One region of the Arthrobacter sp. BG5 genome, then DNA from elsewhere that is predicted to be linked to it. Evidence: riboswitches for the same ligand, from Rfam matches in the RefSeq annotation. Region 1 holds a riboswitch; each other region holds the start of a gene.

What was found. A riboswitch is a leader RNA that binds a small molecule or an ion and turns the genes downstream of it on or off. The one in region 1 is predicted to bind S-adenosylmethionine.
Region 2: it holds a riboswitch for S-adenosylmethionine, as region 1 does, so the genes downstream of both, metX (homoserine O-acetyltransferase MetX) here and AC1MBE_RS03945 (aminotransferase class V-fold PLP-dependent enzyme) in region 1, are expected to answer to the same signal.
Region 3: it holds a riboswitch for S-adenosylmethionine, as region 1 does, so the genes downstream of both, AC1MBE_RS08390 (DUF1737 domain-containing protein) here and AC1MBE_RS03945 (aminotransferase class V-fold PLP-dependent enzyme) in region 1, are expected to answer to the same signal.

What each region holds. Positions count from the first base shown of each region.
Region 1 is NZ_CM155268.1:870,224-880,065, reverse strand. Features, by position in the region: gene AC1MBE_RS03970 (MFS transporter) at 1-884, shown strand, start outside; gene AC1MBE_RS03965 (aldo/keto reductase) at 923-1,801, opposite strand; gene AC1MBE_RS03960 (metal-dependent transcriptional regulator) at 1,794-2,525, opposite strand; gene AC1MBE_RS03955 (Nramp family divalent metal transporter) at 2,536-3,843, opposite strand; gene AC1MBE_RS03950 (class I SAM-dependent methyltransferase) at 3,925-4,683, opposite strand; gene AC1MBE_RS03945 (aminotransferase class V-fold PLP-dependent enzyme) at 4,753-6,174, opposite strand; SAM riboswitch class IV at 6,210-6,323, opposite strand; gene hisN (histidinol-phosphatase) at 6,412-7,224, opposite strand; gene rsgA (ribosome small subunit-dependent GTPase A) at 7,305-8,420, opposite strand; gene aroA (3-phosphoshikimate 1-carboxyvinyltransferase) at 8,404-9,801, opposite strand; gene AC1MBE_RS03925 (DoxX family protein) at 9,809-9,842, opposite strand, start outside.
Region 2 is NZ_CM155268.1:3,306,559-3,316,400, reverse strand. Features, by position in the region: gene AC1MBE_RS15145 (LysR family transcriptional regulator) at 53-952, shown strand; gene AC1MBE_RS15140 (MFS transporter) at 1,062-2,444, opposite strand; gene metX (homoserine O-acetyltransferase MetX) at 2,617-3,753, opposite strand; SAM riboswitch class IV at 3,765-3,880, opposite strand; gene AC1MBE_RS15130 (bifunctional o-acetylhomoserine/o-acetylserine sulfhydrylase) at 3,965-5,281, opposite strand; SAM riboswitch class IV at 5,345-5,460, opposite strand; gene AC1MBE_RS15125 (VOC family protein) at 5,618-6,256, shown strand; gene AC1MBE_RS15120 (CPBP family intramembrane glutamic endopeptidase) at 6,349-7,125, opposite strand; partial or broken gene AC1MBE_RS15115 (histidine phosphatase family protein) at 7,206-7,855, shown strand; gene AC1MBE_RS15110 (phenylacetate--CoA ligase family protein) at 7,871-9,247, opposite strand; gene AC1MBE_RS15105 (amidohydrolase family protein) at 9,301-9,842, opposite strand, start outside.
Region 3 is NZ_CM155268.1:1,812,855-1,822,696, forward strand. Features, by position in the region: gene AC1MBE_RS08375 (aminodeoxychorismate lyase) at 1-630, shown strand, start outside; gene AC1MBE_RS08380 (glycosyltransferase family 2 protein) at 652-1,386, opposite strand; gene AC1MBE_RS08385 (ATP-grasp domain-containing protein) at 1,373-2,317, opposite strand; SAM riboswitch class IV at 2,719-2,833, shown strand; gene AC1MBE_RS08390 (DUF1737 domain-containing protein) at 2,872-3,168, shown strand; gene AC1MBE_RS08395 (rhodanese-like domain-containing protein) at 3,165-3,581, shown strand; gene AC1MBE_RS08400 (O-succinylhomoserine sulfhydrylase) at 3,582-4,790, shown strand; gene AC1MBE_RS08405 (glutamate--cysteine ligase 2) at 4,802-5,995, opposite strand; gene AC1MBE_RS08410 (UDP-N-acetylglucosamine 1-carboxyvinyltransferase) at 6,056-7,579, opposite strand; gene AC1MBE_RS08415 (energy-coupling factor transporter transmembrane component T family protein) at 7,703-8,506, opposite strand; gene AC1MBE_RS08420 (ABC transporter ATP-binding protein) at 8,503-9,842, opposite strand, start outside.

The DNA of each region.
Region 1 (9,842 bases):
TCTGGCCCGCGCTCCGCCGGCTGCGTGAACTGGACCTGGGGCGGGCTCCCGGCAGCACGATCGACGTCACCGGAACCGTCCTGGCGATTGTCGGCCTGGGCGGCGTCGTCTACGCCTTCATCGAACGCGGGAGCCTTGGCTGGGGCGCCCCGCAGGTCTGGTTGCCACTGGTGCTCGGCGTGGCCGGCCTCACCGGGTTCCTGCTGCACGAGCGGCGCGCCCCGGCGCCGATGATGCCGCTGCGGCTCTTCGCCATCCGCAACTTCGGCTGGGGCAACATTGCCACCACGGTGATCTACGGTGCGCTGAGCCTCGGGTTTTTCGTCTTGGGGCTTTTCCTGCAGCAGGTTGCCGGCCTGGGTGCCACCGCAGCCGGCTTCGCCCTGCTGCCGTCCACCGCGATTTTGTTGCTGCTGTCGGCGCGCATGGGCACACTGTCCGGCCGCTACGGCCCGCGCTGGTTCATGACGGCGGGGCCGCTGCTGTGCGCGGCAGGCTTCCTGATGCTGCTGGGCGTCGGCCTGCCGCTGGACTATTTCGGCCAGGTCTTCCCCGGGCTGGTGGTCTTCGGGATCGGCCTGGCCGTGACCGTGGCGCCGCTGACCGCGGCGATCCTGGGCGCCGTGGACCCTGCGGAAGCCGGCATCGGCTCGGCCGTGAACAACGCCGTCGCCCGCATCGCGGGGCTGGTGGCCATCGCCTTCGCCGGGCTGATCACCGGTCCGGTGATCACGACGGCGGGTCTGCACGGCACGGCGGCCGTCACCGCCGGACTCTTCATCGCCGGGGCCGCAGCGTCCGCCGTCGGGATCCGGAACCCGCCACGGGACAACGGAGACAATGGGGGCAACGGGGCCACCGGGGCAGCGGAGGCTCCGGCTTAGCGGCCGGGCAACTGCGGGCGGCTACGCGCCCCCGGCCGTCAGGTCGACGCCGGCCATGCGGAGCCGACGGCGCGCCAGGCGCGGTCGATGCCTTCCAGGGCAGCAGCCGGAAGCGGTCCGCGGCCGGCGGCTGCGATGTTCCGGCGCAGGTGGGCCAGCTTGGCCGTGCCGGCAATGGCGGTGTGCACACCCGGCGCGTATACCGTGAAGCGCAAGGCGAACTCGGCCCAATCCAGGCCGTCCGGGTCCAGTGCCAGAGCCTGAAGCCGTTCCCAGTAGAGTTCTGCATAGTTCCCGGCGGGCCGCTCCACGAAGCGCCACGGCGCGTTCGCGATCGGCCGTTTGGCGATCACCCCGAGGTCGGGCCGCCGGCCGAGGACGTTCCGGAGATTCCATTGGTCGGCGATGTTGACGCTGGTTTCGATCGCCCCGAACCGGCCGGAGTCGACGGCGAAGGCGAGCGGCTCATTGTCCCCGCTGTAGCCCGCGACGCGGATCTTGCCGGCGGCGACGGCCTGGTCCAGGATGTCCTGCAGATCCCCGCGCCGCAGGATGTCAAGCGGGCAGGAGTGCAGGTAGAAGATGTCGATCCGCTCCGAGCGGGTCAAGCGCAACGACTGCTCGATGCTCCCAAGCACGCTGCCCGGCGACCAGTCCGGTTGACCGTTGATCCCGGGCCCGCCTTTGGTTGAGAGCACGAATTCGTCCCGGCGCCGGCCGAGGTGCCGGCCGATCCGCTCTTCGCTCAACCCGTAACTGGCGGCGGTGTCGATCAACGTGACGCCGAGATCCAACGCTCCGTTGAGCACCTCGGCGGCTTCGGCCTCGGTGACGTCGCTTTCGCCGATCTGGCCGGCCCCGAGCCCCACGATGGAGACCTCGATTCCAGTGTTTCCAAAGGGCCTCTGCTCAAGCATTCTTTCGCTCCTCCTGGCTGGTGACGCTGCAGCCGGAGTGGGCGGCGTCGCTGTGCACCCAGAGCGCGGAGGCCACCTCGTCGGCGAGGTCGATGTCGCGAAGCGCTGACCCTGCGCCGATCCGGACCACGAGCGGGCCGCCGAACGGCTTCCGGCCCAGGACTTCGACGTCGGCGTCGAGGTCGATCTGCTCGGCGGCGAGGTAGCGCAGCAACTCCGGGTTCTCGTCGCTGATCCGGGTGATCCGGCCGGTGTGGCCCTCGTCGAGCTCGCTCATCCGGTAGGCCGGCGGCATCAGGACCGAGCCGTCGGCGGCGGGAATCGGGTCGCCGTGCGGGTCCCGGACCGGGTTGCCCAGTTTGGCGGCCATCCGCTCGATAAAGGTGTCCGAGACGGCGTGTTCCAGGAGCTCCGCCTCGTCGTGGACCTCGTCCCAGCGGTAGCCGAGCTCCTGGACCAGGAAGGTCTCAATCAGGCGGTGCCGGCGGACCATCGAGAGGGCCAGCCGCACGCCGTCGTCGGTCAGGGTGACGGCGCTGTACGGCTTGTGGTCCACCAGGCCCTGGTCCTTGAGCTTGCGGACCATCTCGGAGACGGAGGAATTGGCGACGCCGAGGCGCTGGGCCAGCTGGGTGGAGGTGATCGGCTTGTCCTGCCACTCCGTAAAGGAGTAGATGACCTTGACGTAATCCTCGATCGAGGAGGAGGGCGGACTGGTCTTCACAGCCCCAAGCCTACCGTCCGGCGGCGCCGGTGAAGGTGAGCCACAGCAGGACCAGGTTCAGTGCCACCACCAGGACCACGCTGACGATCGCGGCGACGCGCAGGATCATCCCGTCGGCGAAGCGGCCCATCAGGGACTTGCTGCTGGTCAGCACCACGAGCGGAACCAGGACGAACGGGATCCCGAAGCTGAGCACCACCTGGCTGAGCACGAGCCCCCAGGTGGGGTCGAAGCCCACGGCCAGCAGGACGACCGCGGGGATCAGGGTGAGCACCCGGCGCGTCATCAGCGGAATCCGGATCTTCAGCAGGCCCTGCATGATGGTGCCGCCGGCGTAGCAGCCCACCGAGGTGGAGGCCAGGCCGGAAGCGAGCAGTCCGACGGCGAACACCACACCGACCACCGGGCCGAGGTTGGCGGTGATGGCGGCGTGGGCGCCCTCGATGGTGTCCGTTCCGTCCTCACCGCCGAGGGTGGACGCGGCCAGCAGCAGCATGCCGATGTTGACGATGCCGGCCACGGCCAGGGCCGCGACGACGTCCCAGCGGGTGGCCTTGACCAGCCGCGCCATCGCGTGCGGCGGGACGTGGAGATGGGGGTTCGGGCGGTGCCGGTCCCGGGAGAGTGCGGAGTGGACGTAGATGGCGTGCGGCATCACGGTCGCGCCGAGCATGCTCGCGGCCAGCAGCACCGTGTCCGGGCCCTGGAAGCCGGGCACCAGTCCGGCCACGACGCCGCCGGGATCGGGCGGGCTGATGAACAGTCCGGCCAGGAACCCGACGGTGATGATGCCGAGCAGGAAGATGATGACGAACTCGAAGGGCCGCTGCTGGTTCCGGCTCTGCACGGCGAGCAGTGCCATGGAAATGCCGCCGACGATCACGGCGCCGAGGGGCAGCGGGAGGCCGAACAACAGGTACAGCGCGACGGCGCCGCCCACCACCTCGGCGAGGTCGGTGGCTGCCGCCACGATTTCGGCCTGGACCCAGAACGCGCGGCGCCACACCGGCCGGAGCCGTTCGCCGAGGATCTCGGGAAGGCTCTTGCCGGTGACGATGCCGAGTTTGGCGGACTGGTACTGGACCAGCACCGCCATCACGTTCGCCGCGACGAGGACCCAGACCAGCAGGTAGCCGTACTGCGCGCCGGCCGTGAGGTTGGCGGCGACGTTGCCGGGATCCACGTAGGCGATGGCGGCCACGAACGCCGGGCCGAGCAGGCCGAGCAGGGCACGGCGGCGGCCCCGGACCCTGCGGGCGGGCGGCGGCCCCGCGGGCCGGGGTTCGTGTCCGGTGACGTCCAGCACTGCGGCTCCCATGAAGTTCCAGGGTGCCTACACAGGAAAGTTAGGCACACCGAAATAATAGGCGCGGCGTACGCTCAGTGCAATGCGGGAACCTCAGACCTTGGCGGCGCGCCAGCTCTGCGTCAGGTAGGGGAGCGGCAGGACCTCGCCGGGAGTGTGCCCGAGGTGCTCGTGCAGGTACCAGTCGAGGTTGCCGAGCACCTTGGCGCGGGTCACCTCAGCTGCCCGCAGGTAGTAGCTGCGGGACTTGGCCAGTTCCATGATGTCCTGGCTGGTGACGGGGTCCTCCCAGCGGGTGAGGTGGCTTTCCAGCCCGGTGAATTCCGGTCCCAGCGGCGGTCTGAAGTCCGGCTTGTGGACGTCCCCGGCGTGCATGATGCGCGAGAGCCGGTGCACCCAGGGGACCGAGGTGTCCAGTTGGTTCCAGATCAGGCCGAGGATGCCGTGCGGGCGGAGGATCCGGGCAGCCTCGGTGCTGGCCAGCAGGGGATCGCACCAGTGCCAGGCCTGGGCCACCGTGACCAGGTCGAACGCCCCGGACGCCAGGCCGGTATGTTCGGCGGTGCCCTCGACGGCGGTGACGTCCGGCAACGCGCGGCGCAGCTGTCCCAGCATGTCCGGGGACGGATCCACGGCCACGGTCTTCAGCCCCCGTTCGACCAGGAGCGCCGTGAACTTGCCCGTGCCGGCGCCGAGGTCGGCGGCGTCCCGGGCCCCGGCGGGGATCAGCCAGTCGGCCGAGTCCGCGGGGTAGCCCGGCCGGACCCGGTCGTAGTGCTCGCCGCCGTCCAGGAAGCTCTGCCCGAGCTCCTGCCGCCGGTGGTGGTGGAGTTTGGGGCCGCCGCGTGCCACGTGCGATCTCCTTCGGCAGCAATAGGTAAGTACCCTCCGAATTTACCGCACGCGGCCGGAGGCGGGCCCCTAGTCGAGGGTGCAGGGGGCGGCGCCGGCGGTGCCAGGGGTGTTCGGGGCCCAGTGCGGGTAGCTGCGCGTGTCGTTGGCCGGCACCCAGCGGCCGGCGTCCACCACGTAGTCCCAGCCAAGGCCGCCCCGCCGCAGCTCCTGCAGCCCGGCAAGCAGCCGCTGGGCGTCCTCGAGCCGGGACCCGAGGCCGAAGCTGGCGCGCAGCGACCCGGCCGGCAGGCCCAGCCGCTTCAGCAGCGGATGGGCGCAGAACCGGCCGTCGCGCAGGCCGATGCCGTGTTCAGCGGAGAGGTAGGCGGCGACCAGGCCGGCGTCGTACCCGGCGACCGAGAAGTTCACGACGCCGATCGTCCCGGGCCCTTCCCCGCGGGTGGTGTCCTCGAAGATGTGGTGCACGCTTACGCCGTCGATCCGCTGCAGTCCCTCCACCAGGAAGGAGCGGATGGCGTCCTCGTGGGCGTGCCACTGCTGTTCGTCAAGCGCCTCGATGACCTGGCTGGCGCGGGCCAGCGCGGCGGCGCCGAGGACGTTGGGGGAGCCGCCCTCGTGGCGGGCGGGACCGGTGGTCCAGCTGACGGTGTCGAGCCGCGCGTCCCGCACGGCGCCGCCCCCGGCCAGGTGCGGGGTGCCGGCGTCGAGCCAGTCCGGCCGGCCCACCAGCACACCGGCGCCGAATGGGGCGTAGAGCTTGTGGCCGGAGAAGGCGAGGTAGTCGACGTCGTCCGCGGCGATGTTGATGCGGCGGTGCGGGGCCAGTTGGGCGGCGTCCACGGCGATCCGGGCGCCGAATTCGTGCGCCAGGGCGGCCAGCTCACGGATCGGCAGGATTTCGCCGGTGACGTTGGATGCGCCGGTGACGGCCAGCAGGCTCACGTCGCCGTGGGCGAGTTCCGCCCGGAGCCGTGCCAGGGTGCCGGCCAGGGTGGGCGCCGCGACGACGCTGCGGTGCGGGACGTTCTGCCAGGGCAGCAGGTTGGCGTGGTGCTCGATGTCGAGGTAAACCACCTCGCCGGTGTGCTGGCCGCCGGCAACGGGCAGGCAGCCGGCCAGCAGGTTCAGCGAATCAGTGGTGTTCCGGGTGAAGATCACCGAGTCGTCCGGGCGTCCGCCGACGAACCCGCGGACGATGTTCCGGGCGTTTTCGTACACCGAGGTGCTGAGCTGGGAGGCATAGCCGGCGCCGCGGTGCACGCTGGCGTAGTAGGGCAGGATCTCGTTGAGATAGGCGGACACCACGGACAGCGCCGGGGCAGAGGCGCCGTAGTCGAGGTTGGCGTAGCGGACCTGGCCGCCCTGGATCAGCGGGGCCTGGATCTCGGCGCCGGACACGGCGGACAGCGGCCGGCGGGCGGCGTCGAAGCGTGCCTCGGAAAGGGGCGCGCCGGTCGCGGGGTGGGTGGGGATGGTGGCAGTCGTCATGGGACCTCGCTCGAAAAGGACCCCGCGCACAGGGGGATCCGCGCTTGCCGGGTCCGCTCCGGACCGGCCAGGTCGTCACCCGGGGCACCCCGCCGCGAATGGAGGGTTGCCGGCCAGCAAACCGGGGTTTAGCGCTGGCACTCGTGACCTGTTTCGAGCCTAGGACATGGTCCGGCGCATGGAAAAGGGAGGGAGGAATATGAAGCGTTGTGTTACGGCCTGCCGTGGGCGGGCCGGCTAGAGCAGGTCGTCCAGCCCGGGGTTGAGGCGCTTGAGGACCTCCGAGTGCAGGATGGAGTTGGTGGCCAGGGCGTTGCCGCCGAAAGGGCCGTCCTCACCCTCGAGTGAGGTGAAGCGGCCGCCGGCTTCCGTCACGATCGGGACCAGCGCCGCCATGTCGTAGAGGTTGAGTTCGGGTTCGCAGGCGATGTCCACGGCGCCTTCGGCCACCAGGCAGTAGGACCAGAAGTCGCCGTAGGCGCGGGTGCGCCAGACCTCCTCGGTGAGGCCGAGGAACTCGTCGAGGTTGCCGCGCTGCTTCCAGCCGCCCAGGCTCGAGTAGGACAGCGAGGCGTCGGCCAGCCGGGAGACGTTCGAGACTTTCAGCCGGCTGGCGGCGGCCAGCGAGCGGCCCGTGTAGGCGCCGGCGCCCTTGGCGGCCCACCAGCGTTTTCCAAGGGCGGGGGCGCTGACGACGCCGACCACGGGCTCGCCTTCATCGACGAGGGCGATCAGGGTGGCCCAGACGGGAACGCCGCGGACAAAGTTCTTGGTGCCGTCGATCGGGTCGATGATCCAGCGGCGGGAGCCGTGGCCGGAGCTGCCGAACTCCTCGCCGAGGACGGCGTCGCGGGGGCGGGAGCGGGACAGCTGCCCCCGGATGGCTTCCTCGGCGGCCTTGTCGGCGTCGGTGACGGGAGTGAGGTCCGGCTTCGTCTCGATCCGAAGGTCGAGCGCCTTGAAGCGGTTCATGGTCTGGGAATCTACGGAATCTGCCAGTACATGGGCAAGGCGCAGGTCATCGTTGTAGCTCGAAGCGGGTTGACTCATGCCTCCAAACTACCGCCAAAACGCGCCGCAGGCCGGGAGGCCACGTCGCCGCTGCCAGGAGACCCGCTCGGGAGGCGCTGCTAGGAGACGCTGCCGAGTTCCTTGGTGTCCTGCGCTTCCAGCCGCGGATCGGTGCCGAGCAGCCGGCGCAGCGAGGCGAGCCGGGCCGGGCCGGACGGGCCGGCGTGGCCGCCCTGCACCCAGGCGTCCACCCCGCAGTTGACGGCGGAGGCATCGTGCTTGCAGCCCCGCTCGCAGTCCTCGGTGCCGGGCGCCAGGTCCGGGAAGGAGCGGAGGATCCGGTCCGGGTCCACATGGGCCAGGCCGAAGGAGCGGATGCCGGGGGTGTCGATGATCCAGCTGCCGGCGGGCGCATCGTTGACCTTGAGCGCCAGCGCGGAGGACGAGGTGTGGCGGCCGCGGCCGGTGACGGCGTTGACGCCGCCGGTGGCACGTTCGGCGCCGGTAAGCGCGTTCACCATGGTGGATTTGCCGACGCCGGAGTGGCCCAGCATGACGGTGACTTTTCCGTCGAGGTAGGCGCGCAGTTGCGAGACGGCGGTCTTGTCCAGCCGGGCGGACAGGCCGTCATCGGAGCGGGCGTCGATGCCGGAAGCTGCCGAATCCGCCGTCTTGGAGATGATCACCGGGAAGTCGAGGTGCCGGTAGTTGTCGAGCAGTTCGGCGGGATCCTTGACGTCCGCCTTGGTGACCAGCAGCAGCGGCTCGATCCCGGCGTCGTAGGCGGCCACCAGGGCGCGGTCGATGAACCCGGTGCGCGGTTCCGGGTTCGCTGCGGCCACGACGACGACCAGCTGGTCGGCGTTGGCGACGACGGCGCGTTCGATCGGGTCCGTGTCGTCCGCGCTGCGGCGCAGCAGGGTGCGGCGGTCCTGGATCTTGACCAGCCGCGCCAGCGTGTCCGGCTCGCCGCTGACGTCCCCGACGAGGGAGACGAAGTCCCCGGCAACGACGGGATTGCGGCGCAGTTCGCGGGCGCGGGCCGCGATGATCTTGCGTTCCGTGCCGGTGCCTTCGCCGACGACGGCGGTGTAGCGTCCGCGGTCAACCGTGATGATGCGCCCGGTGACGGCGTCGTCATGGCTGGGCCGGTCCTTGGTGCGGGGCCGGGTGCCTTTTTTGTTGGGCCGGATCCGGACGTCGGACTCGTCCCAGGAGTCAGTGCTGCGGGCCACCGGCGGCGTCCTTCCCGGCGGAGGCACCCTGTGCCAGCATGGCGTCCCAGAGCCGGGGGAAATCGGGCATGGTCTTGGCCGTGGTGGCAATGTCCTCGACCTCCACCCCGGGCACGGCGAGGCCGAGGATGGCCCCGGCGGTGGCCATGCGGTGGTCGGCGTAGCTGTGCACGACGCCGCCGTGCAGTGCGGCCGGGCGGATAATCAGTCCGTCGGCGGTCTCTTCGGCGTCGCCGCCGAGCCGGTTGATCTCGGCCACCAGCGCCGCGAGCCGGTCCGTTTCATGTCCGCGCAGGTGCGCAATGCCGGTGAGCCGTGAAGGCCCGGCGGCCAGCGCACACAGAGCTGCGACGGTCGGCGCGAGCTCGCTGGTCTCGTCGAAGTCGCCGCCCTTGATCTCCGCGCCGCCGGTGACGCTCAGCGTGCCGTCTTTGACGGTGACGGTGGCCCCCATGGCGGCGAGGATGCTGCGCCAGAGGTCCCCCACCTGGGTGGTGCCGGCCGGCCAGTTGGGGATGCGGACGGTTCCGCCGGTGGCAAGGGCCGCGGCGAGGAACGGTCCGGCGTTGGAAAGGTCCTGCTCGATCCGCTGGTCGAAGGCCCGGATCGGTCCGGGGGAAACAACCCAATGGTTCGGCACCGAGTCATCGACCGCCACGCCCACGCTGCGCAGCACCGCGACCGTCATGTTGATGTGGTCCAGGCTTGGCACCGGCTTTCCCACATGTTCCAGATGGAGTCCCTCGATGAACCGTGCCCCGGCCAGCAGCAGGGCGGAGACGAACTGGGACGAGGCGCTGGCGTCGATGACGAGGTGGCCGCCGCGGACTTCCCCGGTGCCGTGCACGGCGAAGGGCAACGACGACGCCGGTCCGCCGTCGGGCGCGCTGACCGCCACGCCGAGTCCGGCGAGTGCCTCGATGATGGTGCCCATCGGGCGTTTGCGGGCATGCGGATCGCCGTCGAAGCGGGACTCGCCGCGGCGCAGCGCGGCGACCGGAGGCACAAAGCGCATCACCGTGCCGGCCAGACCGCAGTCAATTGCGGCGTCCGTTGCGGCATCACCATCAGCAACCAGAGGGATGGGCGTGATTTCCAGGTCCGGGCCGAAGGCGCCGTCGCCGGGCACCTCGGTGATGGTGGCACCCAGCTGCCGCAGCGCTTCGATCATCAGCGCCGAGTCGCGGGAGTGCAGCGGGGTGCGCAGCCGGGACGGGCCGTCGGCGAGGGCCGCCAGGACGAGGTACCGGTTGGTCAGGGACTTCGACCCCGGCACCGTGACGGTGGCGTCGACCGGACGCACCGCGAACGGCGCAGACCAGTGCGGACCGCCGCCGGCCGGAAGGGAAGGGGCTGCTGCGGTGGGGGTGGTGCCAGTCATTGCCGTCTTAGGCTCCGACGGCGTGGTCCACGGCCTTGCGG
Region 2 (9,842 bases), 1.3 Mb from region 1:
TGATGCACATTGGCTCAGGGTTATGCGCTGCTAGGAAAGGCCAAAGGTGGACTTGAAACGGCTCCCCAGTCCGGACGACCTGCTGATCCTGCTGACCGTGGCCCGGCTGGGCCGGTTCAACGCGGTCGCAGAGACGCTGGGCACCACGCACACCACGATCTCGCGCCGGATCCTGGCTTTGGACAAGCAGCTGGGCGGCCGGACGCTGGAACGCAGCCCGCACGGCTGGGAGCTGACCGAGCTCGGGTCCCAGGCGGTGGCGGCGGCCGAGGCCATCGAAACCACCCTGGGCGCCCTGTCCGGCCGGATCGCCCGGACCGAGGACGTGCTCTCCGGCCTGGTTAGGATCAGCACCCCGGACGGCTTCGGCGCGGAATTCGTCGCCCCGGCCCTGGTCCGGCTGCAGCAGGAACATCCCTTGCTGAACGTGGAGATGCTCAGCGCCACCCGCAAGGTCAGCCAGAACCGCTCCGGGGTGGACCTCGAGGTGGTGGTCGGCAACATGGAGGTTAGCAATGCGCAGACCATTTTCCTGTCCAACTACTTCCTGCGGCTGTACGCCAGCCCGGAGTATGCGCGCGGCCACGGGCTTCCGGAGACGCTCGACGACGTCCGGCAGCACGGCTTCGTCTCCTACGTGGAATCGGCGCTGCAGGTCGCCGAGTTGGGCCACCGCTCCACCCAGCTGCCGATGCCGCGGTCCAGCTTCCAGGCCACCAGCATCTTCGCCCAGCTGGAGGCCGTCCGCCGTGCGGCCGGGATCGGGCTGCTGCCCAACTTCCTCGTCGTCGGCAAATCCGGATTCGTACCGGTGCTGCCGGACGATTTCCAGCGGCAGCTGCCGATCTGGGCGGTGGCGCGGGCCGAATCGTTGCGTTCGGCGCCGGTGCAGGCGGTGGTGGCGGCGGTCCGGGCCGAGGTCGCCGAACGCCAGGACGTGCTGGCGGGCTGAGCCGGGTTCGCCGCGTTTGCGCCGGAGTTTCCCGGACAACAGCAGCCCCCGTCCCCGCAACGCGGGGACGGGGGCTGCCTGTTCTTAGGGTTACTCAGCTGTTCGCCAGCTACTTCTTTCCTGCGGCGAGCAGGTCGGCAGTGCCCTGGGCGTCGGCGGCGTCGACGTCGTGCAGCGAGATGCCGCGGGTTTCCTTCAGGAAGTAGACCGCCACGATGGTGACCAGGCAGGCGCCCAGCAGGTAGATGGCAACCGGGGTGGAGGACTTGTACTGACCCAGCAGCGAGCTGGCGATGATCGGGGCCAGCGAACCGGCCACGATCGAGGTGACCTGGTAGCCCAGGGAAACACCGGAGTAGCGCATCCGGGTCGGGAACATCTCGGCCATGATGGCCGGCTGCCCGGCGTACATCAGGGCGTGGAAGAGCAGGCCGATGGTGATGGCGGCGAGGATGATGAAGTCGTTCTTGGTGTCCATCATCGGGAAGGCGAAGAAGCCCCAGGTTCCGCCCAGGACGGCGCCGGCCATGTAGACCGGCTTGCGGCCGAAGCGGTCGGAGAGCTTGCCGACCATCGGCACCACGGAGAAGTGGATGAAGTGCGCCACGAGGAGCAGCAGCAGGATGCGCGAGGTGTCGGCCTGGACGATCACCTTCAGGTACGTGATGGAGAAGGTGACCACGAGGTAGTACAGGACGTTTTCGGCAAAACGCAGGCCCATGGCGGTGAACACGCCGCGGGGGTAGCGGCGGAAGACCTCGGCCACGCCGTAGCCCTTGTTTTCCGTAACAACTTCCTTCTGCGCTTCCAGGAAGATCGGGGCGTCCTGGACCTTGGTGCGGATGTAGTAGCCAATGACCACGATCACGGCGGAGAGCCAGAAGGCGATCCGCCAGCCCCAGCCGAGGAAGTCCGCCGAGGACAGGATGGAGGACAGCAGGAAGAGCACGCCGGTGGCAAGCAGGTTGCCCATCGGGACCGCCGACTGCGGCCAGCTGGCCCAGAAGCCGCGGGACTTGCTGGGGCTGTGCTCGGCGACGAGCAGGACGGCGCCGCCCCACTCACCGCCGACGGCGAAGCCCTGGGCAAAGCGCAGGAAGACGAGGAGTGCCGGAGCCCAGTAGCCGATCTGCTGGAAGCTCGGCAGGCAGCCCATCAGGAAGGTCGAGACGCCGACCAGAATGATGCTGAGCTGCAACAGCTGCTTGCGGCCGAACTTGTCTCCGAAGTGGCCAAAGACGATGCCGCCGATGGGGCGGGCAACGAAGCCCACCGCGTAGGTCAGGAAGGCGGCGATAATGCCGTCCAGTTCCGTTCCGGAATTGGGGAAGAACATCTTGCCAAACACCAGCGTCGCCGCCGAGGCGTAGAGGAAGAATTCATACCACTCCACCACCGTGCCGGCCATCGAGGCTGCCACTACTTTCTTGAGACCTGACGCCTTGACGTCGGTGTCCTCTGCGCGCCTTGCGGCGGCGTTTTCCGTGCTCATGCGAACTCCTTCGGTGTCGCCTTCGACACCCTGTGGACCATTGGGCTGACTAACGTGTGTGTGAGTTGGGACACACGGCGTCATTCTCCACGAGTATGGACTGCGGGCGCGGAAGGCTCAACGACCAATCGCGCAGAGGGCGTCTGCAAAAATGCACACGTGCTGGTCCCGGCTAGGCGAAGAAGTTGCTCCGGAGCTGCTCGCTGAGCTGCCCGATTTCGGTCAGGAAGCCGTCATGGCCGATCGGCGCCTCGATGACGTGCACCGGCACCTCGCCCGGCAGGGCGCCGGCAAGTTCACGGGACTGGGCCGGGAAATACAACCGGTCCGAGTCCACGGCCGCCACAAAGAACTCCGCGGTGGCCCGCGAAACAGCCTGCTCCAGGCTTCCCCGGCCGCGGCTGACGTCGTGGCTCATCAGCGCCTCGGTAATGGCGATGTAGCTGTTGGCGTCGAACCGGCGGACCAGCTTGTTGCCCTGGTGGTCCAGGTAGCTCTCCACCTGGTACCGGCCCCGGCCGGCCAGCGAGCCGGCTTCCAGCGGGGCCTCCGCCGCCTGGGCGTTCCGGCCAAAACGGCCGTCCAGCTCTGCGGCGGAACGGTAGGTGATGTGGGCGATCCGGCGCGCCAGGGCCAGGCCGGCGTCCGGTTCCGGGCCTCCGTAGTAGTCCCCGCCGTTGAAGTTGGGGTCCTGGCGGATCGCCAGGGTCTGGGCCTGGGCGAACGCGATCTGCTCGGCAGTGCTGCTGGCGCCTATCGAAATGACGGCACAGCGCCGCACCCGGTCCGGGTAGCTGACCGCCCACTCCAGCGCACGCGCTCCCCCGAGCGAGCCGCCCATCACGGCATACCAGCTGCTGATCCCCAGCGCGTCGGCGAGCCGCGCCTCGGCGGCGGTGCTGTCCCGCAGGGTGACCAGCGGGAACCGCGAACCCCAGGGCTGCCCGTCCGGCGCCGGGGTGGACGGCCCGGTGGAGCCGTAGCAGCCGCCGAGGATGTTGATCGACACCACAAAGTATTTGTCCGTATCCACCGGGGCGCCCGGGCCGGCCAGCTGCTCCCACCAGCCCGGCTCTTCTTCGGCACCGCGGGTGACATGGGTGTCTCCGGTCAGGGCGTGCTCGATCAGCACGGCGTTGGACGCGTCGGCGTTCAGCGTCCCCCAGGTCTCGTAGGCGAGGGTGACCTCCGGCAGGGTGGCACCGCATTCAAGGGCCAGGGAACCGATCGGGAGGTACTGCACCGTCCCATCAGGAACAGTGGAGGGCTTGCATTCCGGTACACCCGTGCGGGTGACGGCAATCGTCATGTGAGGACCTAACTTCGCGCTTGCCCGCCGTCAGCTGACCGGCAGGCCAGGTCTTCACCCGGGGCACCCCGCCGCAAATGGAGGGTTGCCGGCCAGCAAGCCGGGGCTGTCGCTGGCACTCATGACCTGCCTCGATTCTACGAAACCCGGCGGCGCAAGCGCGAAGATTGTGACGGCTGTGTGACACCCGGTCCCGCTGGCGCCGCGTGCCTCAGGCGTTTTTGGCCGCCCGGAACCCGGCGTCGAGGTCCGCGATGATGTCGTCGATGTGCTCAAGTCCCACCGAGAGACGGACCAGGCCGGGGTTGACGCCGGCCACCGTCTGCTGCTCCGGGGAGAGCTGGCTGTGCGTGGTCGACGCCGGGTGGATGACGAGGGACCGCACGTCGCCGATGTTCGCCACGTGCGAGTGCAGTTCGAGGGCGTCGACGAAGCGCTTGCCGGCCTCCGCTCCCCCGGCCAGGTTGAAGGAGACGACGGCGCCGGTTCCCTTCGGCCCGTACTTGCGGCCACGCTCGTACCAGGGGCTGGACGGCAACCCGGCGTAGGCGACGGATTCGACGTCGGCCCTGGCCTCCAGCCATTCAGCGACCCTGAGGGCGTTGGCGACGTGCCGTTCCATCCGCAGGCTCAGCGTCTCGATGCCCTGGGAGATCAGGAACGCATTGAACGGCGAGACGGCGGAGCCGAGGTCGCGCAGCAGCTGGACCCGGGCCTTGAGGATGAAGGACAGGTTGGCGCCCAGCGCCCCGTCCGCCCCGAGGTCACGGGCGTAGACCAGGCCGTTGTAGGTGGGGTCGGGGGTGTTGAAGCCGGGGAAGCGCTCCGGGTCCTTGCCGAAGTCGAAGTTGCCGGAGTCGACGATGACCCCGGCGATCGCGGTGCCGTGACCGCCGAGGTATTTGGTGGCCGAGTGGACCACAATGTCGGCACCCCACTCGAGCGGCCGGATCAGGTACGGGGTGGAGAGGGTGTTGTCCACGATCAGCGGCACCCCGGCCCGGTGCGCCACGTCCGCGACCCCCTCAATGTCCAGCACGTCCTGCCGCGGGTTGGACACCACCTCGCCGAAGAACAGCTTGGTGTTGGGCCGCACGGCGTCGCGCCACTGCTCCAGGTCGTCCGGGTCCGCGACGAACGTCACCGAGATGCCGAACTTCTTCAGCGTGTGGGCCAGCAGGTTGTAGGTCCCGCCATAGAGGCTCGGGCTGGCCACCACATGGTCCCCGGCCTCGGCGATGTTGAGGATCGCCAGGGTTTCAGCGGCCTGCCCGGAGCTGAGCAGCAGCGCCCCGAGGCCGCCCTCGAGGCTCGCGACCCGCTGCTCCACCGCGTCCTGGGTGGGGTTGCCGATCCGGGTGTAGATGGGGGCGAGTTCGGCGAGCGCGAAGCGGTTGGCCGCACTCTCCGCGCTGGGGAAGACGAACGACGTCGTCTGGTAGATCGGCAGCGACCGCGCACCGGTAGCGGAATCCGGCTCCTGGCCGGCGTGGATCTGGCGGGTTTCAAAGGACCAGGCGTTGGACATTGGGGATCTCCTGAGTGACTGGGCACAGGCCCTTCCCGTCCTCCCAGGACCGGAACGGTTCTGCCGCCGCGCTTGCCTCCCGGCGGGCGCCGGAGGGCCAGGTCTTCACCCGGGGCACCCCACCGCGCAAGGAGGGTTGCCGGCCAGCAAGCCGGGGCTTGGTGCTGGCACTCATGACCTGGCTCCAGTTTAGGAAGGCTCGACGGCGGCTGGATAGCTTTGTGACGAATATGAATTTGGCCCGTTGACCGGCCGTGGAGCCCCGGAAAACGACATCCCATCAGGGTTAGGACAGCCTAAGCTGAGAGCTCCATCACAAAGTGCCAAGATGAGGGCATGCGCATGGATCACGTCTCTTACGCCTGTGAACAAGATGGCTTGGCTGCCACCACCGAACGTATCGCGTCCGCCCTCGGGGTCGAAGCCGTCAAGGGCGGAGTCCACCCCCGTTTCGGGACCCGCAACATGATTATTCCGCTTGCCGGGCACAAGTACCTGGAGGTCGTGGAGGTCCTGGACCACCCGGCCTCGGACAAGGCGCCGTTCGGGCAGGCCGTCCGGGCCCGTTCCGCCGCCGGCGGCGGCTGGATGGGCTGGTGCGTCGAGGTTGACGACCTGGCACCCTTCGAGGAGCGCCTGGGCCGGTCGGCCGTCAACGGCAACCGCAAGTTCCCCGACGGCCGCGAACTGGTCTGGAAGCAGATCGGCATCCTGGGCCTCATCGCGGATCCGCAGGTCCCCTACATGCTCAAGTGGGAGGGCGATCCCGCCCTGCACCCGTCCAACGCCTATGAGAGCGGCGTCAAGATGTCCGCGCTCACCATCGCAGGCTCCGCCGAGCGGGTCACCGAATGGCTGGGCGAACCGGTGGAGAAGCCGCTGGAGGATGTGGACGTGAACTGGCTGGCCCCGCACGGGACGCCGGGCATCCTGTCCGTCACCTTCGAGACCGATTCCGGAGCCGTCACCATCTGACGCTTCCTGCACGAAAAACTTCGGCCGCCAGCAGCGGGTGCCAATGATGCCACCCACCGCTGGCGGCCGAATCCTTTTAAGGCCTGGTGCGCCTAGCCGAGGCCGATCGCCTTGCCGAAGAGGCTGAAGCCGACGAAGGCCACGATGTCCAGCAGCGCATGGGCGATCACCAGCGGCATTACGCGGCGCGTCTTTGTGTAGACCAGCGCGAAGATGACGCCCATGATGGCGTTGCCGATAAAGGGCCCGAAGCCCTGGTACAGGTGGTAGCTGCCGCGCAGCATGGAACTGGCGAAGATGGCCAACGGCATCCCCCAGCCGAACTTGCCGAGCCGGTCCAGCAGGTAGCCCACCACAATGACCTCCTCCACGATCCCGTGCCGGATCGCGGAAAGGACCAGCACCGGAACGGTCCACCAGTAGGAGTCCAGCGCGCTGGGGATGATCGCCGTCGTAATCCCCAGGGCCCGTCCGGCCGCGTACAGGCCCAGCGAGGGGATGCCGATCAGGGCGGCGAGGCCCAGTCCCTGGGCCAGGTCCTTGCCGGGCCGGGCGAAGTTGAAGCCCAGCTTCCGGAACGCCGACGTCCCGGTGCCGGCGGCCAGGCCGGCGGGCCGGTGTTCGGTCAGGAAGTAAATCACCAGCACCACCGGCACCAGGGCGAAGATGATGTCCAGCAGCTGGTAGGTGAGGTCGAAGTACTCGCGGCTGCTCTGCGAGCGGTTCAGCGTCGAGGTTCCCTGGGCCAGCGGCGCACGGGTCAGTTTGTCCAGCAGCTGCACTACGGAGTACACCGCCGACTGCCCGAGCGACAGTCCCAGGACGATCCAGACTTCTAGCCGCAGCCGACGGCGGGAGGGAACCAACATGTTCCTATCTTGCCTGCCGTTGCCGGGAGTTGACTGCACGTGCCTATGCTGGGGCTGTGAGTGCGCCCGGGAGAATCTTTATGATCCGGCATGGCCAGTCCGCCGCCAACGCCGACACCTCGATCTACAACCGGGTGCCCGGATCCCGCTGACGCCGCTGGGCATCGAGCAGGCCACGGCCGCCGGCGAGCAGCTGCGGCGGCAGCTGGACGGCGAGCGGGTGTGCGTGTACGTCTCCCCCTACCTGCGGGCCTACCAGACCCTGGAGGCACTAAAGCTGGGCTCCCTCACGGAACGAGTGATCGAAGAGCCGCGGCTGCGTGAACAGGACTGGGCGAACTTCCAGATCGCCGGCGACATCGAGGACCAGAAGGAGCTCCGCAACGCCTACGGGCACTTCTTCTACCGGTTCCGCGAAGGCGAGTCCGGCTCCGACGTCTATGACCGGATTTCCTCCTTTATGGAGACCCTGTACCGGCACTGGTCCAAGCCGAACTACGCCCCGAACGCGCTGTTCGTCACGCACGGGCTGACCATGCGGCTGTTCTGCATGCGCTGGTTCCACTGGTCGGTGGAGTACTTCGAGTCGCTGAACAACCCGGACAATGCCGAGATCCGCACGCTGCTGCGCACCCGGCAGGGCAAGTACAAGCTGGACAAGCCGTTCAGCCAGTGGGAGGACCGCCGGGTGGATGAGACCGTGCTGGACGCCCCGCCGATGTTCTTCTAAGGGCCGCCCGGTCTTCTACGAGCCGCCCTGGGCGCGCTTGCGCGCGATGACCTGGTGGAACTTGCCGCTCGGGCCGGTTTGCTCCGGCGCCTCAGCAGCCCGGACCAGCTCCACGTTCGCCAGGCCCTGGCCCGCGAGGAAACCGGCGAGCTTGGCTGCCACGTCCTGCCACACCTCATCCGCCGCGGCGCCGGGCTCCAGTTCAAGCCGGACCCGCAGCTGCGCCGGGCCGGACTGGACCAGCTGGCAGCGGTGCACCCCGGCGGCGTCGTCAATCGGCGCCGTGATGGCCAGCGGCAGGACGCTCACCGTCCCGCCGGCGGCGTTGTCCAGGTGCAGCACGTCGTCGCGCCGGCCGGCCACCTGGACCGCGGGCAACGGGTTGCCGCATTCGCAGGGACCGGGCTTGGCGAGGACGGAATCACCCAGGTCGTAGCGGATCAGGGGCTGGACCCGGTTGGCGAGGTTGGTCAGCAGCACGGTGTGGGATGCCGTCCCCGGAGGTGTGGGCCGGTAGTCCTCCTCCACCGGTTCAAGGATCACCCAGTCGCTGTTGACGTGCAGCCAGCCCCGCGGACAATCCAGGGCGATGGGGCTGAACTCCGAGGCGGCGTACACGTTGTGGACCGCGCAGCCCAGCGACGCGGCCAGCCGGGCCTGGTCGCCGAGGGACTCGCCGCTGGTCTCGACAACGGCGGGCCGGATCCGCAGCCGGCCCGCGTCCTGCTCCTCGGCCAGGAGTTCGAGGGCGCTGGGATAGCCCACCACGAGGGCCGGGTCGAAGTCGTTGAGAGCCCGCACCAGCGCCTCCAGCGGCTGCTGCACGGAAAACAGGCGGTAGGCGCGGCGGCGGCCCCGGCTGCGGCGCCGTTCGGACTCAAGCCACACGGCGCCGGCGAAGTGGCCGCCGGCACCCACCACCACGGCGGTACGGATTCCGCGCCGCAGGACGGCCAGCAGCACGCCGGCGTTGACGGTGCTCCGGACCGCCCGGATCCCCTGCGCCCGGTAGCACGCGACGGCGGCGGGGTCGTGCACGAACAGTCCCGGGTGTCCCGTGGTCCCGGAGCTGGTGCACGCGAAGTACCGGCCGCGGTAGCGGCTGCCGACCAGGGACGGATCGGCGACGAAGGCCTCCAGCTCGGTCCGGGTGACATCGGGGTCGGTCACCCAGTCATCGAAGCGGGCCATCAGCTGCGGTTTGGTGACCGGCAGCAGGTCCCGGAGTGAAACGTCCCCGAGCGGGACGTTCCCGGCTGGCAGGCCGCGGTACAGCTCCCGGTAGAACGGGGAGCTGGTGCGGGCGTGCAGCACAAGCGCGGCCAGCCGCGCCTCCCGCCGCCGGGCAAGGGCCCGCGGGCCGCCGCGCTCGGCCCTCAGGAGATCGAGCATGATGCCCAGCTCCCTCGCAGACCCCGCCATAGCGTGCCTCCCGTGTCTGCGCGTCAGCGGGCGCGTACCCCGGCGCGCCAGACAGCGTGGGTGAGCGGCATCCCCGGCCGGTAGGCCAGGTGGGTTGCCGAAGGGGCGTTGAGCAGGTGCAGGTCAGCCCGGTGCCCGACGGCGATCGAGCCGACCGCGCGCTGCCCGTCGACGTCGTTCCCGGACTCCCGGCCGAGCGCCAGCGCACCGCCGTACGTCGCCGCGCGGACCGCCTCGTGCACGCTGAGCCGCATCTGCAGCACCGCGGTGGTGACGCAGAACGCCATCGAGCTGGTGTAGGAGGTGCCGGGGTTGCAGTTGGAGGCGAGCGCCACCTGGACGCCGGCGTCCAGCAGTTCCCGGGCCGGCGCCAGCGGCTGCCGGGTGGACAGGTCGCAGGCCGGCAGGCAGGTTGCGACCGTGCCGCGCTCGCCCGCACCGGCCGCGGATTCCCAGCCGGACCAACTGTCCGCGAGGGCGTGCACGTCGGCGCGGGAGAGGTAGTTCACGTGGTCGACGCTGGCGGCCCCGAACTCGACGGCCAGCCGCACGCCGGCGCCCTCCC
Region 3 (9,842 bases), 940 kb from region 1:
GTGGTGGTGAAACTGCTCGCCACCCGTGGCGTCGAGGGCGACTCCGCACCGACGTGCTGGGTGCAGGCCTCGCCTCCCCCGGCCGCCGGCCGAGTGCAGCGCGAGACCGGAATCGACGTCATCCTGCTGGACCGCGGCTATGACAGCGAGGTGGGCGAACGCGCCCCGTGGCTGCTGCTCGGCGCCAAGACGCTGTCCTACGCGGTGAACATGGCGGCGCTCCGGTATGCCCACCACCAGGGCGCGGACGATGTCATCTTCGCTTCCGCGGACGGCCGGGTCCTGGAAGGTCCGACGTCGACCGTGCTGCTGGCGCACCTGGAATCCACCGACGACGGCGCCGGCGGCGTCCGCACCGTGCGCCGGCTGATCACCCCGCAGTTGGACAGTGGAATCCTCCCCGGAACCTCGCAGGGCGCGCTGTTCACGGCAGCCAAGGCCGCGGGCTGGGAGCTCGGCTACGGTCCGCTGGTTCCCGAGGACCTGTACGACGCCGACGCTGTCTGGCTCATCTCAAGCATCCGGCTCCTCGCACCGGTCAACCACATCGACGGCAAGGAGATCGGCACACCGGAACTGCGGCGCCAGCTCACGGCGGAGCTCAACGCGCTCTTCGCAACTATCGAGTAGGACCGCGGACCATTTCGCGGCTCAGCTCCGGGCCCTTGGGCGATGGAACCGGTCCCCCGTGGTGGTCGCTGAAGTATCGGCGTAGGCAAGGGCACGCGGGGCGAAGGCCACCCGGTAGCCGGCGCGTCGCACCCGCCTGGTCAGTTCAAGGTCTCCGCCCAGCACGTCTTCCCGGAGAGGGCCGATTTCCTCAAGCACGGCCCGGGATACCGCTCTGATGTTGCCGGGGCGGCCTGGCAGGCAGCCGCTCATGGCGAGGGCGTTCCGGAGCAGCCCGGCACCGCGGTTCAAGGAGGATGGTATCCGGCGCCACTCCGGGTGCAACGTGGACGGCCGGGCGCCGCCGCAGACCGCGCCGGTACGCTCGTCCGCGAAGCCTTGGAGCACCCGTTTGACGGTGTTCCGTGAGAGGACCAGGTCCGCATCCATGAACACCACGACCTCGCCGGATGCGTGCCGTAAGCCCAGATTCAGGGCGGCACCCTTGCCCGCGTTGGCCTGGCTGAGCACTTTGATTCGGAGATCGGCCGCGGCCACGCCCTTCATCAGTTCGAACGTGTTGTCGGTCGAGCCGTCGTCGACCAGCACCACTTCGTAACGGTCGTAGCTGGTGAGCTGGATGGAGCGTACACAGCTCTCTATGCGGGCCGCCTCGTTGAAGGCCGGCACAATGATCGACACGGTCGGCCACATGTCCAGCAGGGTGGGCACCCCGCGGCGACGCCGCATGGCCGCGCCGACCTCAGACCAGGGCATTGCTGTGCACCCGTGGGAACTGCCGGAAGGATGCCGGGTTGAACGATGGCAGTGTCAAAGCCCCTAGAACGGCGTCGAGCATTTCCGGGGCGAGCCCGCTGTTCCTGCCGAACCGGGCGGTCACACCGAGCACCACCGGCGTCCCGTCGGCACGCCGCCGGACATCGACGTCAACGGGGCCGGTCAGCCCAAGCGCGCGGACAGCCGCCATGGCCACATTCCCCACGTCCATGGCCTCGCCGGGTTGGACCCGACGGGCGGCCGCCGCGTTTCCTGCTTTCCCCCCGGCCGGTGCAATTTTTTCGATCACGACGACGAACGGGGCGGCCGCGTTCTGCACCGGGGTGCCGAAGACCATCGGGCCGTAAGCGGTTCCCGGGATGAATTCCTGCACGATCCGGCCTTCCGGCAGCCTGTGCCAGTCCACGTCGCTGCCTCCGTCGATGACGGTCACGCCGCTGCCGGCGCAGGAGACCCGGGGCCGGACGACCACCGGTCCGCCCAGCGCTTCCATGGCGGCCTCAGCGCCGGAGAAATCCCGTGGGACCCCGAACCGCGGGACGGCCACACCGGCCGATTGAAGCCGCCACGCGGTAAAGAGCCTGTCGTGGGCGAGCGCCACGGGTCCCGGCTCGCCAATGATGACACGGACGTCCGGGCCGAAGGCGGGCCGGAAGGCCGCCAGCTGCGGCAGCTCCTCACTCACGGTAGGAATGAGAACGTTCACGTCTTCGGCCGCCACCAGCCGGCGGAGCGCCGAGACCAGTTCCGGATCCGAGGCCAGCGGGACGCGGACGGCGGTGATCCCCGACCCCGCCGGCAGTTCGCGGACGTCGGTACCCAGGACGGGTACGCCCCGCGCTCTGAGCTGGGCCGCGACGGCCCGTCCGGCAGATCCGCCCGCGCCGGTGACGAGCACCCGGGGCTTCACAGGCGGTCCGTACCAGTGCCACAGCGAAACGCCGCGGCCGGAAGGGGGACCAGGGAGGCAAAGCGTAAGCCGTGAATCGAGACCATAAAAATCCAGTTCCTTCGTAGACGTGCCGGGTGCCCCAGTGCCGCGCCGGGCAAATTGCTGGTTAATCCATCGGAAATCTGCTGGCACGTCGGTCGTGCCCGTCCCAGTCAAGGCGAGGGTGCCAGGGATATCCCGAGTAGGAACTACCCGAATCTGCCCGGCAGGCACTGCGCCGGATGCTCACGAGTACTGGGGTTGCTGCCAGCGCTACCCGCGCCCATGCCGTGGCTGGAAGCGCCCGCCACGGCGGCCGCGTGACTTAACATGACGACCGCGCCGGTCCCGACGGCACCGGAAGTGCTACGTTTTCGTGGAGTAATGAGACCCGGCGCCAAGCCCTGACTGGCCGGTCGGCAACCCTCCCTTTCGCGGCGGGGTGCCTCAGGTGAATACTCGGCATATCGAGAATTCGAGCTGCAAGCGTGAAAGTAAGGAGATCCGTCGTGCCCGACGCGTCCGCACCCGCTGTGCCCGCCACAGCCCCCGCCCCGTCCTCCGCCGCCCCCGGCCCGGCCGCCGAACAGAGGCTGGCCTACCGCCTGTTCACCGGCCCCGATGACCGCAGCTTCTGCGAACGGGTCTCCGCCGCACTGGCCGAGGGCTATGTCCTGCATGGCAGCCCCTCCGCGACGTTCAACGGCAGCACCGTGATTGTGGCGCAGGCCGTCGTGCTGCCGGCCGCCATCGCGAGCGCGGACGCTGCCGTCGCCAATGCGGTGGATGAGCTGGACGTCGTCGAGTTCGACGGCGAGGGCCACGCATGAGCTACGCCGGAGACCTGAGCCCGGAGGAAGCATGGGCCAGGCTTGAGGCGGGCGCCGTCCTGGTGGACGTCCGCACCGAGGGCGAGTGGGCCCGGATCGGCACCCCGGCCACCCCTTCCGCCGCCGGAAAACGGCAGGAACCCCTGTTCGTCCAGTGGACTCTGGCCGGCGGAGCGCCCAACCCGCAGTTCCTGGAACAGCTGCAGCAGCAGGCGCCGGAGCCGGCCGCAGAGCTCATCTTCCTGTGCCGTTCCGGCGCCCGCTCGGTCGCCGCAGCGAATGCCGCCACGGCCGCGGGCTTCACCGCCTACAACGTTCTCGAGGGCTTCGAAGGCGAACCCGGCCCGGCCGGACATCGGACCGTCAACGGCTGGAAAAACCGCGGCCTGCCCACCAACCCCGGAAAGCACTAAGTGAGCTTTAATCCCGACGCCCAGGGCTGGAGCCCGGACACCCAGGCCGTCCGCGGCGGACTCGACCGCACCGGGTTCCAGGAGACCACCGAACCGATCTTCCTGAACTCAGGCTTCGTCTATGAATCCGCCGCCGCGGCGGAGCGCGCCTTCACCGGCGAGGACGAACGCTTTGTCTATTCCCGCTACGGCAACCCCTCGGTGGCCACCTTCCAGGAGCGGCTCCGGCTGCTGGAGGGAACCGAAGCATGCTTCGCGACGGCGTCGGGCATGTCCGCGGTGTTCACCGCCCTGGGGGCGCTGCTGGGGGCCGGTGACCGGGTGGTCGCCGCCCGCTCGCTCTTCGGATCCTGCTTCGTCATCCTCAACGAGATCCTGCCGCGCTGGGGCGTGGAGACGGTGTTCGTGGACGGCCCCGACCTTGAGCAGTGGCGCTCGGCGCTGGCCGTGCCGACGACGGCCGTGTTCTTCGAGTCGCCGTCGAACCCGATGCAGGAAATCGTGGACATCGCCGCCGTGAGCGGACTGGCGCACGCCGCCGGCGCGACCGTCGTCGTCGACAACGTTTTCGCCACTCCGCTGCTGCAGCGCTGCGGGGAACTCGGCGCGGACGTGATCGTGTATTCCGGCACCAAACACATCGACGGCCAGGGCAGGGTGCTCGGCGGCGCGATCCTGGGCACCAAGGAGTTCATCGAGGGCCCGGTCAAGCAGCTCATGCGCCACACCGGCCCCGCCCTGTCCGCCTTCAACGCCTGGGTGCTGAGCAAGGGCCTGGAGACGATGGCCCTGCGGGTGAACCACTCCTCCGCCTCGGCGCTGCGGCTGGCCGAATGGCTCGAGGCCCAGCCCGCGGTCAGCTGGGTCAAGTACCCGCTGCTGCCGTCCCACCCGCAGCACGAGCTCGCCGCCAGGCAGATGAAGGCCGGCGGCACCGTGCTGACGTTCGAACTTTCACCCTCGCCCGGCCGCTCCGCCAAGGAGGCAGCCTTTGCGCTGCTGGACGCACTGCGGATCATCGATATCTCCAACAACCTCGGTGATTCAAAGTCCCTGATCACCCATCCGGCCACCACGACGCACCGCGCCATGGGACCCGACGGCCGGGCCGCGATCGGGCTAAGCGACGGCGTCGTCCGGCTGTCGGTGGGCCTGGAAGACGCCGAGGACCTGATCCGCGACCTCGGGCAGGCACTCAAGCAGGTTTAGCGCCGGCGCAGCTAGTCCCGGCGCACCGGCGACAGCACGGGGGCCGGGTCCGACGCCGGCCCGGCGTCCGCGCCGTGCGTCGTGACCCGCACGGCGTGGGCGACGACGGCGGCCAGGCCGGCGCCGTCGGCGGGCGTGTCCATCCCGGGCGCGCAGAGCGCCTGGCGCTGCAGCTGCGACCCGGTGCCGTTCGCCAGGACCCTGTCCACGCCGCGGCGCGCCAGTTCCAGCTCGCCCTGCTCCGCCAGGACGGGGGCCACGAAGTCCACCAGCGCATGCACCACCTCGGCGGCAGGAGCGGGCCGGAAGCTGCCGAAGTCCAGCAGCTCGCCGCGCAGCCCGCAGTTGCTGGCCTGCCAGGCGGCCATCTTCAGCAGCACGGTCGGTACCGGGGCCGGGTCGACGCCGTCGCGCCACTCCCGGCTGGCGGACTCCACCAGCGCGCGCACCAGCACCGCGATCAGCGCCGCGTCCTCCGCGCGCAGGCAGACGTCCGCGACCCGGACCTCCACGGTGGGGTGGTACCGGGCCAGCCGCGCATCGAAGTAGACCATGCCTTCGTCAAACAGCACCCCGCTCTCCAGCAGCCGCGTGACCACCCGCCGGTAGACCGGAAGGCTCCCGAAGATCATGGCGGGACCGGCCGCCGGCCAGCGGTTCCAGGCCTGGGTCCGGTAGCTCTCGAAGCCGGTCTCCGCCCCGTTCCAGAACGGCGAGTTGGCGCTGAGCGCGATCAACACCGCCAGTTTGTCCCGGATCCGGTCCAGGACGGCCACGCCCTCCTCCGGGGATTCGATGAAGGTGTGGACGTGGAACCCGCAGGTCAGCTGCTCCTGCACGGTGAGTCCAAACCGCTGCTGCATGGTGGCATACCGCGGGTTGGGGGTGGTGTGCGTAGCGGACGCCAGCGGCGAGGTAGCCAGGGCCGCCACCCGGGCGCCGTGCGTCCGGGCGGCACGGTCCGTGAACGCCCGGGACTGCCGGATCTGCTGCAGCAGCCCGCTGTGCTCCAGGCAGGGCACGGTTCGCGTCTCGATCTGCTCGAGCTTCAGCTCGAAACTGAAGCCGGAATCGTCGTGGTACGGATCGTGACCGGCACCGGGGACCGGCTTCAGGCCGCGCAACAGTGCGTCGGCCAGCGCCAGCGGGACCCCGGTGACGGGATCCACGATCAGCAGTTCCTCCTCAACGCCGAAGGTGCGCATGCAACCATTGTGCGCCAGCACCTCCCCCGGCGCGCTACCCCAACGCGGGGGTCAGAGGATTCAGTCCTGGAAGTACTCGATCCGGGCGCCGATGGTGTTCAGCCGCTCGGCCAGGTCCTCGTAACCGCGCTCGATCACGTAGATGTTGCGCAGCTCGGAGACGCCCCGTGCGGCGAGCATAGCCAGCAGCAGGCAGGCTGCCGGGCGCAGGGCCGGCGGGCAGCCGACTTCCGCGGCCCGCCACTTGGTGGGCCCGTTGACATAGATCCGGTGCGGATCCAGCAGCTGGACCTGGGCGCCGAGCTTGTTCAACTCGGTGAGGTAGATTGCCCGGTTCTCGTACACCCAGTCGTGGATCATCGTCTGGCCCTGCGCGTTGGCGGCGATGACGGCGAAGAACGGCAGGTTGTCGATGTTCAGGCCGGGGAAAGGCATCGGGTGGATCTTGTCCGCGGGCGCCCGCAGCTCGGAGGGCTTCGTGGTGACGTCCACCAGCCGGGTGCGTCCATTGCGCGCAAGGTACTCCGCGGACACCTCCAGCCGCTGGCCCATCTGCTCCAGCGTCGCCAGCTCGATCTCCATGAACTCGATCGGGACCCGGCGGATCGTGACTTCCGAGTTGGTCACGATGCCGGCGGTGATCAGGCTCATCGCCTCGATCGGGTCCTCGGACGGGAAATACTCGACGTCGGCCTCGATCGACGGACGGCCGACGATCGTCAGCGTTGTGGTGCCCACGCCGTCGATCTCCACGCCCAGCATCTGGAGGTAGAAGCAGAGGTCCTGGACCATGTAGTTCGGGCTGGCGTTGCGGATGATGGTGGTGCCACGGCGGTGGGCGGCCGCCATGATGGCGTTTTCGGTCACGGTGTCGCCGCGCTCACTCAGGACGAAGGAACGGTCGTGGCCGTCCGCGGGCGGCGCCTGCACGCTGTAGAAGCCGGACTTCGCCTCGACGCTGAGGCCGAACTGGCGCAGGGCCTGCATATGCGGTTCCACGGTGCGGGTGCCGAGGTCGCAGCCGCCCGCGTAGGGCAGCCGGTATTCGGCGGATTCATCGAGCAGCGGGCCCAGGAGCATAATGACGCTCCGGGTCCGGCGCGCGGCCTCGACGTCCATTGATTCAAGGTCCAGCACGGCCGGGCGGCGGATCTGCAAGTCGTTCGCGTCCAGCCAGGTGCATTCGACACCGATGCTGGTCAGGACCTCAACGATCCGGTTGACTTCCTCGATCCGGGCGAGCCGGCGCAGGACGGTGGTGCCGCGGTTGATCAGGCTCGCGCACAGCAGCGCGACGCCGGCGTTCTTGCTGCTGTTGACGTCCACCGCTCCGGAGAGCGTGCGGCCGCCCTCCACCCTGAGGTGGGTCATCTGCGGCCGGCCGACCTTGACGATGGCCCGGCCGAAAATGGCTTCAAGCCGCTGGATCATTTTCAGGCTCAGGTTCTGCTTGCCCTGTTCCATCCGGGCAATGGCGCTCTGGCTGGTACCCAGTTCGGCCGCGAGCTGTCCCTGAGTCCAGCCCTTCTGGCCGCGGGCGTCCCGGAGCACGGCGCCGACGTATTCAGCAGTCTGTTGAGTCATATGCAATAAATATCACGGATGAGCTATTTGATCCGAAAAACACCCGCCAACTGCAATTAAGCTCACATAATATCCATCTCGTGCGATATGGCAGGCGCCCCGGGAGCAGCCTACGCCAGTCCGCTACTGCTGGCCGAGAAACACCATGTTCCAGGTCCCGGCACCGATGGCCGCCGCCACCGACGCGCCGGCGATCAGCACACCGCCCAAGACCACCCACGCGTCCAGCCGGCTGAACGTCGCGGTCCGCGCCCAGGTCCGCTGCGCGCCGCCGAAGCCGCGGGCTTCCATGGTCACCGCCAGCCGGGACGCGCGGCGGAGTGCCTGAACCAGCAGCCCGAAGCTTTGCCCCAGCGTGGCCTTCAGCCGCTGCACCGGGTTGCCGTGTGAGCCGACGCCGCGGGCCCGCCGGGCCATGCCGATGGTCTGCCATTCCTCGGCCATGAGCCCCACTAGGCGCATCGCGGCGAGGGTGCCGAGCACAAACCGGTGCGGCAGCTTTGCCTGCTGCGCCAGGGCGTCGGCCAGATCCGTCGGGTCCGTACAGCTCATCAGCAGCACCGCCGGCAGGGCGATCGCGAGGCCGCGCAAAAGGAAACCCAGCCCGAGCTGCAGCGAACCCTCGCTGATGGACCAGACGCCGACGTCGAGCAGGATCCTGCCGTGGTCCGGCGCCAGGATCGCGGTGCTCCAGCCGCCCACGGCCGCCGCTAGGATCAGCGGCCAGCCGCGCTGCCAGAGCAGGGCCAGGGTCAGGCCGGCAAGCGGGAACAGCAGGAGTTCGAAGCCGAGCGCCACGGACGCGGACACCCAGTCGATGGACAGCGCCAGGACGACCGTGATGAGCACGACGCCGGCGAACTTGGCCAGCGGGTTGGCCCGGGCCAGCAGGGCGTGGTTCCCGGGCAGGGTCAGGGCGTCCCTCATGGCGCCGCCACCCCCGGGTTCGTCGTCCGGCCGGGCACGCCGGGCGGCGGGGCGCCGAGTTTTAACTCGGCGCCCCCCAGGACCTCGCTGAATTCCGCGTCGTGGGTCACCGAGACCACGGCCGTGCCGGCGTCGAGGAGCTCGGAGAGGAAGGAGGCCAGTTCCGCCCAGGTGTTGGCGTCCTGGCCGAAGGTGGGCTCGTCCAGCACCAGCACCTGCGGGTGCGCGGCCAGCACGGTGGCGACCGAGAGCCGCCGCTTTTCGCCGCCGGAGAGGGTGTAGGGGTTGGCGTCCACCAGGTCGCGCAGCCGCAGGCGTTCCAGCAGCTCGTCCACTCGTTCTTCGCCGCGGCCCAGCTGGCGGGGGCCGAACATCAGTTCGTCCAGCACCCGGCCGGTGACGAACTGGTGCTCGGGTTCCTGGAACACCGTGCCGATCCTGGCAATCAACTGCTGGGCCCTCCACTTGTAGGGGTCGATGCCCGCACCGGCGCTCAGCTCGGTCGTGGCGGACACCGCGCCGGCCACCGGGGCCAACAGTCCCGCCAGGGTCAGGGCGAAGGTCGACTTCCCGGAACCGTTGGGGCCGGTGATGGTCAGCGCCTGCCCGGCCCGGACCTGCGCCGTGATGCCGGACTGCACCGGCGCGGGCGGGACCGTGCGGAACCCGCGCAACAGACCGGTGCGGCGGGGATGTTCGCGGGACACGGCCAGCCCCTCGGCCGCCAGCAGCAGCTGGCCGGCCGCGGCGCCGCCGGTCTCGACTCCGCCCGGCCCCGTTCCGCCGCGGCGCGCCCGGGTGGCAGGCACATGGCCGGGCACCCAGACGCCGGCGGCGATGAGCATGTCCCGCGCCTGCTCCAGGACCAGGTCCGGGGGCCCGTCCAGCAGCACGGCGGAGTCGGTGGCGGTTCCGGGCTGCAGCACAACGATCCGGTCCACGAGGTCTTTCCAGACGGCGACCCGGTGCTCCACCACCACGAGGGTGGCGCCGGTCTTGTCCAGGCACCGCCCCACGGCGTCGCGGACCTCCAGAACACCGGCCGGGTCGAGGTTGGCGGTGGGCTCGTCGAGCAGCAGCAGGCCCGGCCGCATCGCGAGGATCCCGGCGAGCGCCAGCCGCTGCTTCTGCCCGCCGGAGAGCGACGACGTCGGGTGCTGCAGCGGCAGTCCGCCCAGCCCGACGTCGTCGAGCGCCTCCGCCACCCGGGGCCAGATCTCCGCCGGGGGCACGGACAGGTTTTCGGCCCCGAAGGCGACGTCGTCGCCGAGCCGCGACAGCACCACCTGGGTCTCCGGGTCCTGCTGCATCAGCCCCGCCCTGCCGCGCCGGGACC